Regions from separate parts of the Pantoea sp. XAF26B01_ASV70 genome, predicted to be linked through region 1. Evidence: predicted binding sites of a transcription regulator. Region 1 holds the regulator's gene; each other region holds the start of a gene.
What was found. Region 1 encodes Fur, which represses iron uptake genes when iron is present. Its sites were predicted from a motif close to ATAATAATGAGAACNACTATCAA; they were not measured.
Positions count from the first base shown of each region.

Region 2: the regulator Fur is predicted to act here: its motif matches at 1,369-1,391, upstream of ACX8ZY_RS03925 (TonB-dependent receptor domain-containing protein).
Region 3: the regulator Fur is predicted to act here: its motif matches at 1,591-1,613, upstream of ACX8ZY_RS11910 (TonB-dependent siderophore receptor).

Region 1 is NZ_CM137251.1:3,058,963-3,062,240, forward strand. Features, by position in the region: gene ybfF (esterase) at 1-227, shown strand, start outside; gene ybfE (LexA regulated protein) at 396-671, shown strand; gene fldA (flavodoxin FldA) at 804-1,334, shown strand; gene fur (ferric iron uptake transcriptional regulator) at 1,683-2,126, shown strand; gene ACX8ZY_RS14420 (hypothetical protein) at 2,198-2,593, opposite strand; gene glnS (glutamine--tRNA ligase) at 2,829-3,278, opposite strand, start outside.
Region 2 is NZ_CM137251.1:813,266-816,543, forward strand. Features, by position in the region: gene ACX8ZY_RS03910 (siderophore-interacting protein) at 1-363, shown strand, start outside; gene ACX8ZY_RS03915 (PadR family transcriptional regulator) at 437-976, shown strand; gene ACX8ZY_RS03920 (Rdx family protein) at 985-1,281, opposite strand; gene ACX8ZY_RS03925 (TonB-dependent receptor domain-containing protein) at 1,521-3,278, shown strand, end outside.
Region 3 is NZ_CM137251.1:2,548,632-2,551,909, forward strand. Features, by position in the region: gene treA (alpha,alpha-trehalase TreA) at 1-1,468, shown strand, start outside; gene ACX8ZY_RS11910 (TonB-dependent siderophore receptor) at 1,659-3,278, shown strand, end outside.

The DNA of each region.
Region 1 (3,278 bases):
ATAACTACACCACGATCTCTGGCTGGCAGCCGGTTCCCGCCTGGAATCACCCGGCGCTGTTTATTCGCGGCGGCGACTCCAGCTACCTGGATAACAGCTATCGCGATGCGTTGCTGCAGCAGTTCCCGGCCGCTCAGGCGCATGTGATCGGTGGCGCAGGACACTGGGTTCATGCAGAGAAACCCGATGCCGTTTTGCGCAGTGTCCGTCGCTTTTTTGCGCTTTAAAAGCAAATAGATGGCGGCAAAGGTTTAGGATTGGCGTCCGGCGTAAGCGTGAAGTATGATGGCGCGCTAAAATTTTGCCGCGGGTCAGTTTTGCTGCGGCAATGGCCAATAATTTATAATCTGCGCGGTGAGTGTCTGGCGCCCGCCCCCATTCAGTTTTACTAAGCCATGGCAAAAGAACAGACTGACCGCACGACGCTCGATCTCTTTGCTGATGAGCGCCGCCCCGGTCGACCCAAAACCAGTCCGCTTTCGCGTGATGAACAGCTGCGCATTAACAAGCGCAATCAACTGAAACGTGACAAAGGACGCGGGCTTCGTCGTGTCGAACTGAAAATGAACAGTGACGCCGTCGATGCACTCAATACGCTGGCAGAACAGCGCAATCTCAGCCGTAGCGAACTGATTGAACAGATGCTACTGGCACAGCTCAAACTGGATTAATGCGGGCAAATCGCACGCAGAGGCAAATGTCGGGGCTTTAACCGTTCACCGGTTTTCTCTCGTCTGCTATTATTCGCTGAAATGTGCTGCGGCACACATCTCATCATCAGGATTTAAGAGGTTATTTTACTCATGGCACTCGTAGGCATCTTCTTCGGCAGCGATACCGGCAATACCGAAAACATTGCAAAAATGATCCAGAAACAGCTGGGTACAGATGTTGCAGAAGTCCATGACATCGCAAAAAGCACAAAAGAAGATCTGGAAGCGTTTGATATCCTGCTGCTGGGTATTCCGACCTGGTACTACGGCGAAGCGCAGTGCGACTGGGATGACTTTTTCCCGACGCTGGAAGAGATCGATTTTAACGGCAAGCTGGTTGCGCTGTTTGGCTGTGGCGACCAGGAAGATTACGCAGAGTATTTCTGTGATGCCATGGGCACGATTCGCGACATTATCGAACCGCACGGTGCCGTGATTGTCGGACACTGGCCAACTGAAGGCTATCACTTCGAAGCCTCGAAAGGCCTGGCCGATGATACCCACTTCCTGGGCCTGGCCATTGACGAAGATCGCCAGCCTGAGCTGACCAGCCAGCGTGTGGAGCAGTGGGTTAAGCAGATTTTTGATGAACTGCAGCTGAAAGAGATCATCGAAGCCTGATCCTGCCCGACTCAATGTGAGCGCCAGCTCACATTGAGGCAATGAAAATGCCTATAGAAATAATAGCCACATTTTTTTAACTTTCTCCGTTTAATCTGTAGAATACCCGCATCGATCTTCCGCTTATTTTCTCAGGCGGCAAGACTAAGTGATGTGCTAACAGACCTCTGTCAGAATCTTCCCCGGCCCGGTGACGAATCCCCAATAGCCCATGATGATTCAGACACGCCCTCTGGTTTTCATTTCATCGCTTCAGTTCTATAATGAGACGCAAATGAGAATGAGCACAGATCGACATTCAAGGCGATAAGCCACAAAAGTGAATATTAGTAACAGGACAAAATCCGCATGACTGACAACAACACCGCATTAAAGAAGGCTGGCCTGAAAGTAACGCTGCCCAGACTGAAAATTCTGGAAGTGCTTCAGGAACCTGAGTGCCATCACGTCAGTGCGGAAGATTTGTATAAACGCCTGATCGACATTGGCGAAGAGATTGGCCTGGCGACCGTTTACCGTGTTCTGAACCAGTTTGATGATGCCGGTATTGTGACTCGTCACAACTTTGAAGGCGGCAAGTCTGTCTTCGAACTGACGCAGCAGCATCACCACGATCACCTGATCTGCCTGGATTGCGGCAAGGTTATCGAGTTCAGCGACGAATCGATTGAAACGCGTCAGCGTGAAATCGCGACCCGCCATGGCATCAAGCTGACCAACCACAGCCTCTATCTCTATGGACACTGTACGCTGGGCGATTGCCGTGAAGACGAAACGCTGCACGACCAGTAACGCTGGCGCGGCCTGAAATAAAAAAACCGGTGAATTCACCGGTTTTTTTTCGTCTGTTTTCTGCCCTCACCTCAGGCGACCAGCGTCTCCTGCAGATAGCGCCAGCGTGGAATGGAGCTGCTGCAATCCAGAATGGCCAGCGAAATGCGGCTCTGGTTATTGCCGTTCATCATCTGCATTTCGCGATACTGTACGACGATCTCTTTTTCATGATGAGAGAGAATGACATGTTCACAGGTGGCAATGCGCATCCCTTCCCGCTGCCCTTGTAACTGCTGGAAAAGATCCTCGACCTCGTTCAGATTGTACTCTTTGCCCTTTGGGGTCACCATGCGAAATTCAGGATGAAAATAGGACATCAGCAGCTGGAAACTGTCATCAGATCCGGCTGGCTGATTAAAAATACGTTCAATGAGCTGATGTAAAACGACGACACTGTGTTTGGCTTCCTGGGCGAGAACTGTCATTTTTTTTCCTTCTGTAACCCGCTTTGCAACCTCTGAGAGCGGATAGCCTACCTGAAAGCTGACAATTCACATCCTGAAATTGATTAATTTTTTTAAACTCAGATTACTCCCACAAGTCGGTATTGAACCGGTTGTGGTTAGTGCAGAATAAACGTCGGCGATGGTAAAAATCGGGGCAATAAAAAAGGGCGATAAATCGCCCTTTTGTCATTTTATGAGGTCAGCCCCAAAAAATTTATTCGCCCGTTTTGGTCCAGGTATCACGAAGACCGACGGTGCGGTTAAACACCAGTTGCGTCGGTTTCGAGTAAACGCTGTCGGCGCAGAAATAACCTTCACGTTCAAACTGAAACGGTGTTGTCGGTTCCACATCGCGCAGGCTGGGTTCAACAAAGCCGTTTTTGATGGTCAGTGACTCAGGATTAATGACCGCCAGGAAATCCTCTGCAGCAGCCGGGTTTGGCACACTGAACAGACGATCATACAGACGGAACTCAGCTGGCTGCGCGTGATCCGCAGAAACCCAGTGAATCACGCCTTTGACTTTGCGGCCATCGGCTGGATCTTTGCTCAGCGTATCAACATCGCTGGTGCAGTAGATGCAGGTAATGTTGCCCGCTTCATCTTTGGCGACCCGCTCAGCACGAATCACATAGGCGTTACGCAGGCGGACTTCTTTGCCCAG
Region 2 (3,278 bases), 1.9 Mb from region 1:
GATTACGCATTCCAGCTCTATGTCTGTGATGAAACCGGGCTGCCGGCTTTTGCGCGCCGTCAGCGTGACGCCCGGGCGCAGGCGCTGCATCTCTATGCCTTTACCGATGAAGCGACGGGCCGCGACTATTTATCTGATACGGCTGATGTGACGACAAACTGGCTCGGCAGCGGCCAGATGCAGAAAGCGCAGCTCAGCCAGCTGATTGCCCGGCTGGATCAGATCACTATCCCGACGGAAGATTACTTTGTCTGGCTGACCGGCGAAGGTGAGTTTGTTAAAGCGCTGTGTGACTACTTCACGGTGCAGCGCGGCCTCAACAGTGACTTCGTACGGGCGGTGGCCTACTGGCACCAGAAGTAAGCCGCTAAGGCAATTGAGTTTTGCCAGGCGGCGCACTACCATCAATCCCACTTTTTTCGCAGCAGGGCAGACCATGAAACAGCATCCGACTTCCACTTCATCTGAGGATCAGACTGCGCGCGCAGGCAGTTGCAGCGGACGGCGCAAGCGACGTGAAAAGATGCTGGAAGCGAGTGAGATTCGCCTGCTGATGCTCCATTTCCTGGCGCAGAATGCCGCTCACGGCTATGAGCTGATCAAGTCTGTCGAGGAGCTGTCAAAGGGAGAGTATTCGCCCAGTCCGGGGATCATTTATCCCAACCTGACGCTGCTGGAAGAGATGGAGGCGATTCAGGTGGTGGATGCGCAGGCAACGCGTAAAGCCTACCGCCTGACGGCATCGGGAGAAGCGCATCTGGCAGAGAACCGTGAAACGGTCAGCAGCCTGATTACACGTCTCTCTACGCTGGCGATTCTGGTCAATAACCGCAGCATTCCTGCTGTTGAGCAGGCGATTCATGGGCTGAAGGTCGCGCTGAACCGGCGGCTTGCGCAGGAAGATATCTCAGAAGCCGCGCTGCAGACGCTGATTAAAGCGCTGCACGACGCGGCAGAAAAAATCACCCTCAGCTAATCGCGGAGTTAGCTGACTTCAGTTTTGTGTTTGTCGATGTGGCCCAGCGTACGATCCGGGAAGCAGATGTCCCGTACACGCTGTTTCAGCGTGGTCGCATCCGGGAAGCCACCATCCCGCTTACGTTCCCACAGCAGATGCTCATCCAGCGTAATCTCAAAGATACCGCCGGTGCCCGGTTTCAGCGTCACCTCCGCCAGATCCTCAGCGAACGTATGCAGAAGTTCCTGTGCCATCCACGCTGACCGCATCAGCCAGTTGCATTGCATACAGTAGTGAATAACAACCACAGGTTTTTGCGCCATAACTCTATTCCTTTACGTGTTGATAAATGCCAATGCATTCGGGTTAACAATTTGTGCGCTGTGGTTTATATCTAAATGTAAATAAGATTGATAATGATTATCAGTTGCATTAAATTCCGGGCGATAATTACTACACCAGCATGATGTTCTGACTTTTCACGGCTTTTATGCGGAGCCGTTTTACTGTTGCCAGCAAGCAAGTGAGCGAATACTAACAATTAATCAGGTAATTCGCGCCTATGTCACCACGTTTTCGGAGATTGACGCAACCGCGTCTGACTCAACTGGCGTTGCTCGCCACCTTCATCAATACCACCTGCACTTATGCTGCGGGCAGTGAATCTGCCACGCTAACCCTTTCTGACCGCTATGGCAGCAGTGCCGAACCGGTAATGACGGTGACGGCACCGGAAATTAAAAAAACGGCAGGCAGTAAAACCTCGCTCTCTGCCAGCGATCTGCAACAGCGTGGTGCCACTGACTTTGGATCGATCATGCGCTATGAACCTTTGATCAGTGCTACCGGTACCCGTGGCGGTTCATCAGCCGGTAAGAGCGGTTTTGATCGGGCCGGTTATACCGGCTACAACATTCGTGGCCTCGAAAGCAACCGCGTCGGTCTGGATGTGGACGGTATTCCGTTGCCGCAGGCCACTGGCCGCAGCTATGTAGGACGCGCAGGTCTCGACAGCTTTGGCATTGGCCGCGATTACATCGATCCTTATATGTTTGGCCGTATTGAGATTGAGAAGGGCGCCACAGCAGTGGAACAGCCGAACACCTCGATTGGCGGCAACGTCTCGTTCCGTAATAAGTCTCCCGACGATTACCTGCATCCCGGAAAAGCGACCGCGTTCAGTTATCAGAGCGACTATGACTCATCCAGTCGCAGCTGGCATAACGGCATCACCGCCGCTGCCGGTGACGATGAGCTGCGCGGCATCTTTGTTTACAGCCGCCGTGACGGACAGCAGACCCGTAACAACAGCGATACGCTGGATGCGTATCCCGCTAACTGGCACTCCGACGCCTTTATGACCTCCGGCATCTGGCAGCCCAATGATGCTCACAAGCTCAGCGCGACGGTCGATTACTATCACAAAACCCACCACAGCCATTACGACAGCTGGAGCACTTCAGGCAATACAGTCTGGGGGACGGCACAGCAGCAGAGTGATACCCGCCGCTGGGGCATCAGCCTGGCGGATGAGTACACCCCTTACAATGACCTGATCGACAGCCTGACGACCCGCATTTACTGGCAGCAGACCCAGGCGCATGACAACACCCGGATGCCGTCGAGTGCCACCGCCAGGCAAACCGTCTATTCCGACTACAACAGCGACAGCTACGGTTTTGACACCCGCGCGCTCAAAAGCGTCGGGCGACATGAACTGAGTGCCGGGCTGAATGCGCGCCTGGTGGATACTGAGCGACCTTTCCGTCAGTCACCGCCAGCCAGTGCTTTTACTGCGATCATGCAGCCGCAGGCTAACAGTCGCAGCTACACCGTGGGTGGTTATCTGCAGGATACCATCAGCTTCGATGCTGACGGACATCGGGCGGCCATCGTGCCGGGCGCGCGCGTGGCCTATCAGAACACCCGACCGCGTGATGTGGCGACGCTGACCACGAACAGTAGCGTGCTCGACGCCAGCGAAGTTTCAGCGCTCTATGGATCGCCAAACAGCGACACCCAGATATTGCCGTCGATCGCCTTCCAGTACGATCTGACACCGAAGCTGATGACTTATCTGCAATATACCCGTGGCGCGCAGTTCCCCAACGATACCCAGCTTTATGGTTCATGGAACCTTGGCTCCAGCTATGCCGGCACCGCGCAGTATGCGCTGATTGGTAATGCAGATCTGAAAACCGAAACCAGCAACAACTACGAGTGGGGTGTAAAAGGAGAGGTGGCAAAAGGCGTCACGCTTAACGCTGCCGCTTTTTATAACGACTATAAAAACTTTATTGCCTTTACCCGCTACAGCCGG
Region 3 (3,278 bases), 510 kb from region 1:
GGTGCCGAAATTCGATCCCGCCTCAATTCTTGCCGACTGGCAGATGCAGAAGAAACAGCGCAATTTCGATCTTAAGCGTTTTGTGGATGCCAACTTTACCCTGCCCGCGGCCGGTGACAAATATGTGCCGCCAGCCGGACAAAACCTGCGTGACCACATTGATGGCCTGTGGCCGGTGCTGACGCGCACCACCAGCAGCGCCGGTCAGTATGACTCGCTGCTGCCGTTGCCCAAACCCTATGTGGTGCCAGGCGGGCGCTTCCGCGAAGTCTATTACTGGGACAGCTACTTCACCATGCTGGGGCTGGCCGAGAGCGGGCACTGGGATAAAGTGCAGGATATGGTGGATAACTTCGCCTCGCTGCTCGACCGCTATGGCCACATTCCCAACGGCAACCGCAGCTACTATCTGAGCCGGTCACAGCCGCCGTTCTTCAGCCTGATGGTCGATCTGCTGGCGACGCACGATAACGGCAAAGCCTATACCCGTTATCTGCCGCAGCTGCAGAAAGAGTATGACTACTGGATGGCAGACAGCGATAAAGTCGCGGCGGGCGCAGCCAGCAAGCGCGTGATTAAGCTGGCGGACGGCAGCCTGCTCAACCGCTACTGGGATGCGCGCGACGTGCCACGTACAGAATCCTGGATGGATGACATTGCCACCGCGCAGAAAGCGCCGCAGCGCAATAAAGCCGAACTCTACCGTGAGCTGCGTTCCGGTGCGGCGTCGGGCTGGGATTTCAGTTCGCGCTGGTTTACCGATGCGCATAACCTGTCGACAATTCGTACCACGCAGCTGGCCCCGGTTGACCTCAACAGCCTGCTGTTCCATCTGGAGCAGACCCTGTCGAAAGGCTATCAGATGAACAAGCAGAGCGATCTGGCGAAGCAGTTTGCCGATCGCGCGGAGAAGCGCCAGGCGGCAATCAACCGTTATCTGTGGGACAGCAAACAGAACTGGTACGCCGATTATGACTGGCAGAAAAAGCAGGTCCATCCTCAGCTGACTGCTGCCGCGCTGTTCCCGCTCTATCTGCAGGTCGCCAGCGATAAGCAGGCTGAAAGCACCGCCAGCGCAGTGGAAAAACAGCTGCTGAAACCTGGTGGTCTGGTGACCACCACCGTGAACAACGGTCAGCAGTGGGATGCACCCAATGGCTGGGCACCGCTGCAGTGGGTTGCTGTGGAAGGTCTGGAGCATTACAACCAGCCAAAACTGGCGAAAGAGGTGGGATTACGCTTCCTGCAAAACGTTCAGAACACCTATGACCGTGAGCATAAGCTGGTGGAGAAATATGTCGTTGATGGCAAAAATCTCGGCGGCGGCGGTGGCGGTGAATATCCGCTGCAGGATGGCTTCGGCTGGACCAACGGCGTCACGCTGAAACTGCTGGATAAGTACTGCCCGAAAGATAAAACCTGTAACAGCGCCCACGATATTCCGCAGGCGTCTGCCTCACAACCTTAATCCACTCTGGATACCTCTGGCCTTGCCGGGGTATCCCCACTTCATTTCCGCGAATTTTACTTGACCTTCTTTCATCAACAGGCAAAATTGCAGCCAATTTACAAAAGGTAATAATTCTCATTATGATAATGAGATTGCCTATCAAAGCTTTTATTCACCTGCCTGAACCTTTGCCAAGAAAGGAATTTTGATGAAACTGTCATTGTCGCTGAAAGGTTATGTTCCCCTATGCACCCTGGCGCTGACCGCGCCTGCTCTGAGTTATGCTGCCGATATGGTGGTAACCGCGCAACCGCAGGAAGATTCGACCTCGCCGACCCAGGGCTATCTGGCGACGACCAGCCAGGGCGCAACCAAAAGCGATCGTCCGCTCATCACCACGCCGCAATCGATTTCCGTGGTCACCCGTCAGCAGATGCAGGATCAGGGCGCGCTGACCCTGAATCAGGCGCTGGGCTATAGTTCTGGCGTCTTCACCAACTTCGGCGGCGCCGCGACCCGTTACGACACCATTGCCCTGCGTGGCTTCCATGGCGGCGATGTCGATAACACCTTCCTCGACGGCATGCGGCTGATGAGCGACGGCGGCAGTTTCAACGGCCTGCAGGTGGATAACGCCTTCCTTGAGCGCATCGACGTGATCAAAGGCCCCTCTTCTGCGCTCTATGGTCAGACGGTGCCGGGCGGACTGGTGAACATGGTGACCAAGCGTCCTCAGTTCAGCGAAGAGGGTCACATCCAGTTGCAGGCGGGCAGCAACGCCACCACCGGCACGATGTTTGACTACACCAATGCCATCAACGATCAGTGGGCGTTTCGCCTGACCGGCGTGACCCGCAACAGCGATACCCAGTACGATCACACCCGCGAAGAGAAATATGCGCTGATGCCGCAGCTGATGTGGCAGCCGGATGAAGATACGCATCTGATCCTGAAAGCCTATCTGCAGAAGGATCCGTCGGGCGGCTATCACGGTTCGGTACCGGGTGACGGCAGCCTCACCGAACACAACGGCTACAAGCTGAGCAACGGCTTTTATGAGGGCAACAGCGATCTCGATCAGTTCAAGCGTCGCGAGCAGATCTACAGCTTCGATTTCGCCCATCGCTTTAACGACGTCTGGTCATTCTCCTCGACCGGCAGCTACAGCCACTCGAATGTCGATCTCGATCAGGTCTATCAGATTGGCTGGGACAGCGTGAATCCCGATCTGCTGAACCGATATTACTCTGGCGAGCGCTCGTCGCTCTCGGCCTGGTCCACCGATAACCGCTTACAGGCGGAGTTCGATACCGGCGAGCTGGAGCACCGCGTCACCCTGGGTGCTGAGTATCATCGTTATAAAAATGAGATCACTGCCGCTGGCGGCTCGGCCAACCAGCTTAATGCACGGACTGGTGAACAGGTTGGCGACATGCCTGATTACACCTGGGCCGATAAAACCCGTCGCTACTATCAGACCGGCCTCTATCTGCAGGATGAGATGAAGCTGGATCGCTGGCATCTGGATCTCTCCGGTCGTTATGACCGCATTGTCGCCAATAACAGCGGCAGCGACCGCCGTCAGGATGATCACATCAGCGGCCGCGCAGCACTGCTCTATGCCTTCGACAACGGTATCTCGCCTTACGTCAGCTGGAGCCAGGCGATTACTCCGACCGCGCTCACCGATCCCAACAACAACCTGCTGAAGCCGACTACCGCCGAGCAGTATGAAGCCGGGGTGAAATATCAGCCGGTCGGCACCCGCGATCTCTATAGCGTGGCGGTCTATGACCTGACGCAGAAAGATGTGGCGAACCGCGACGTG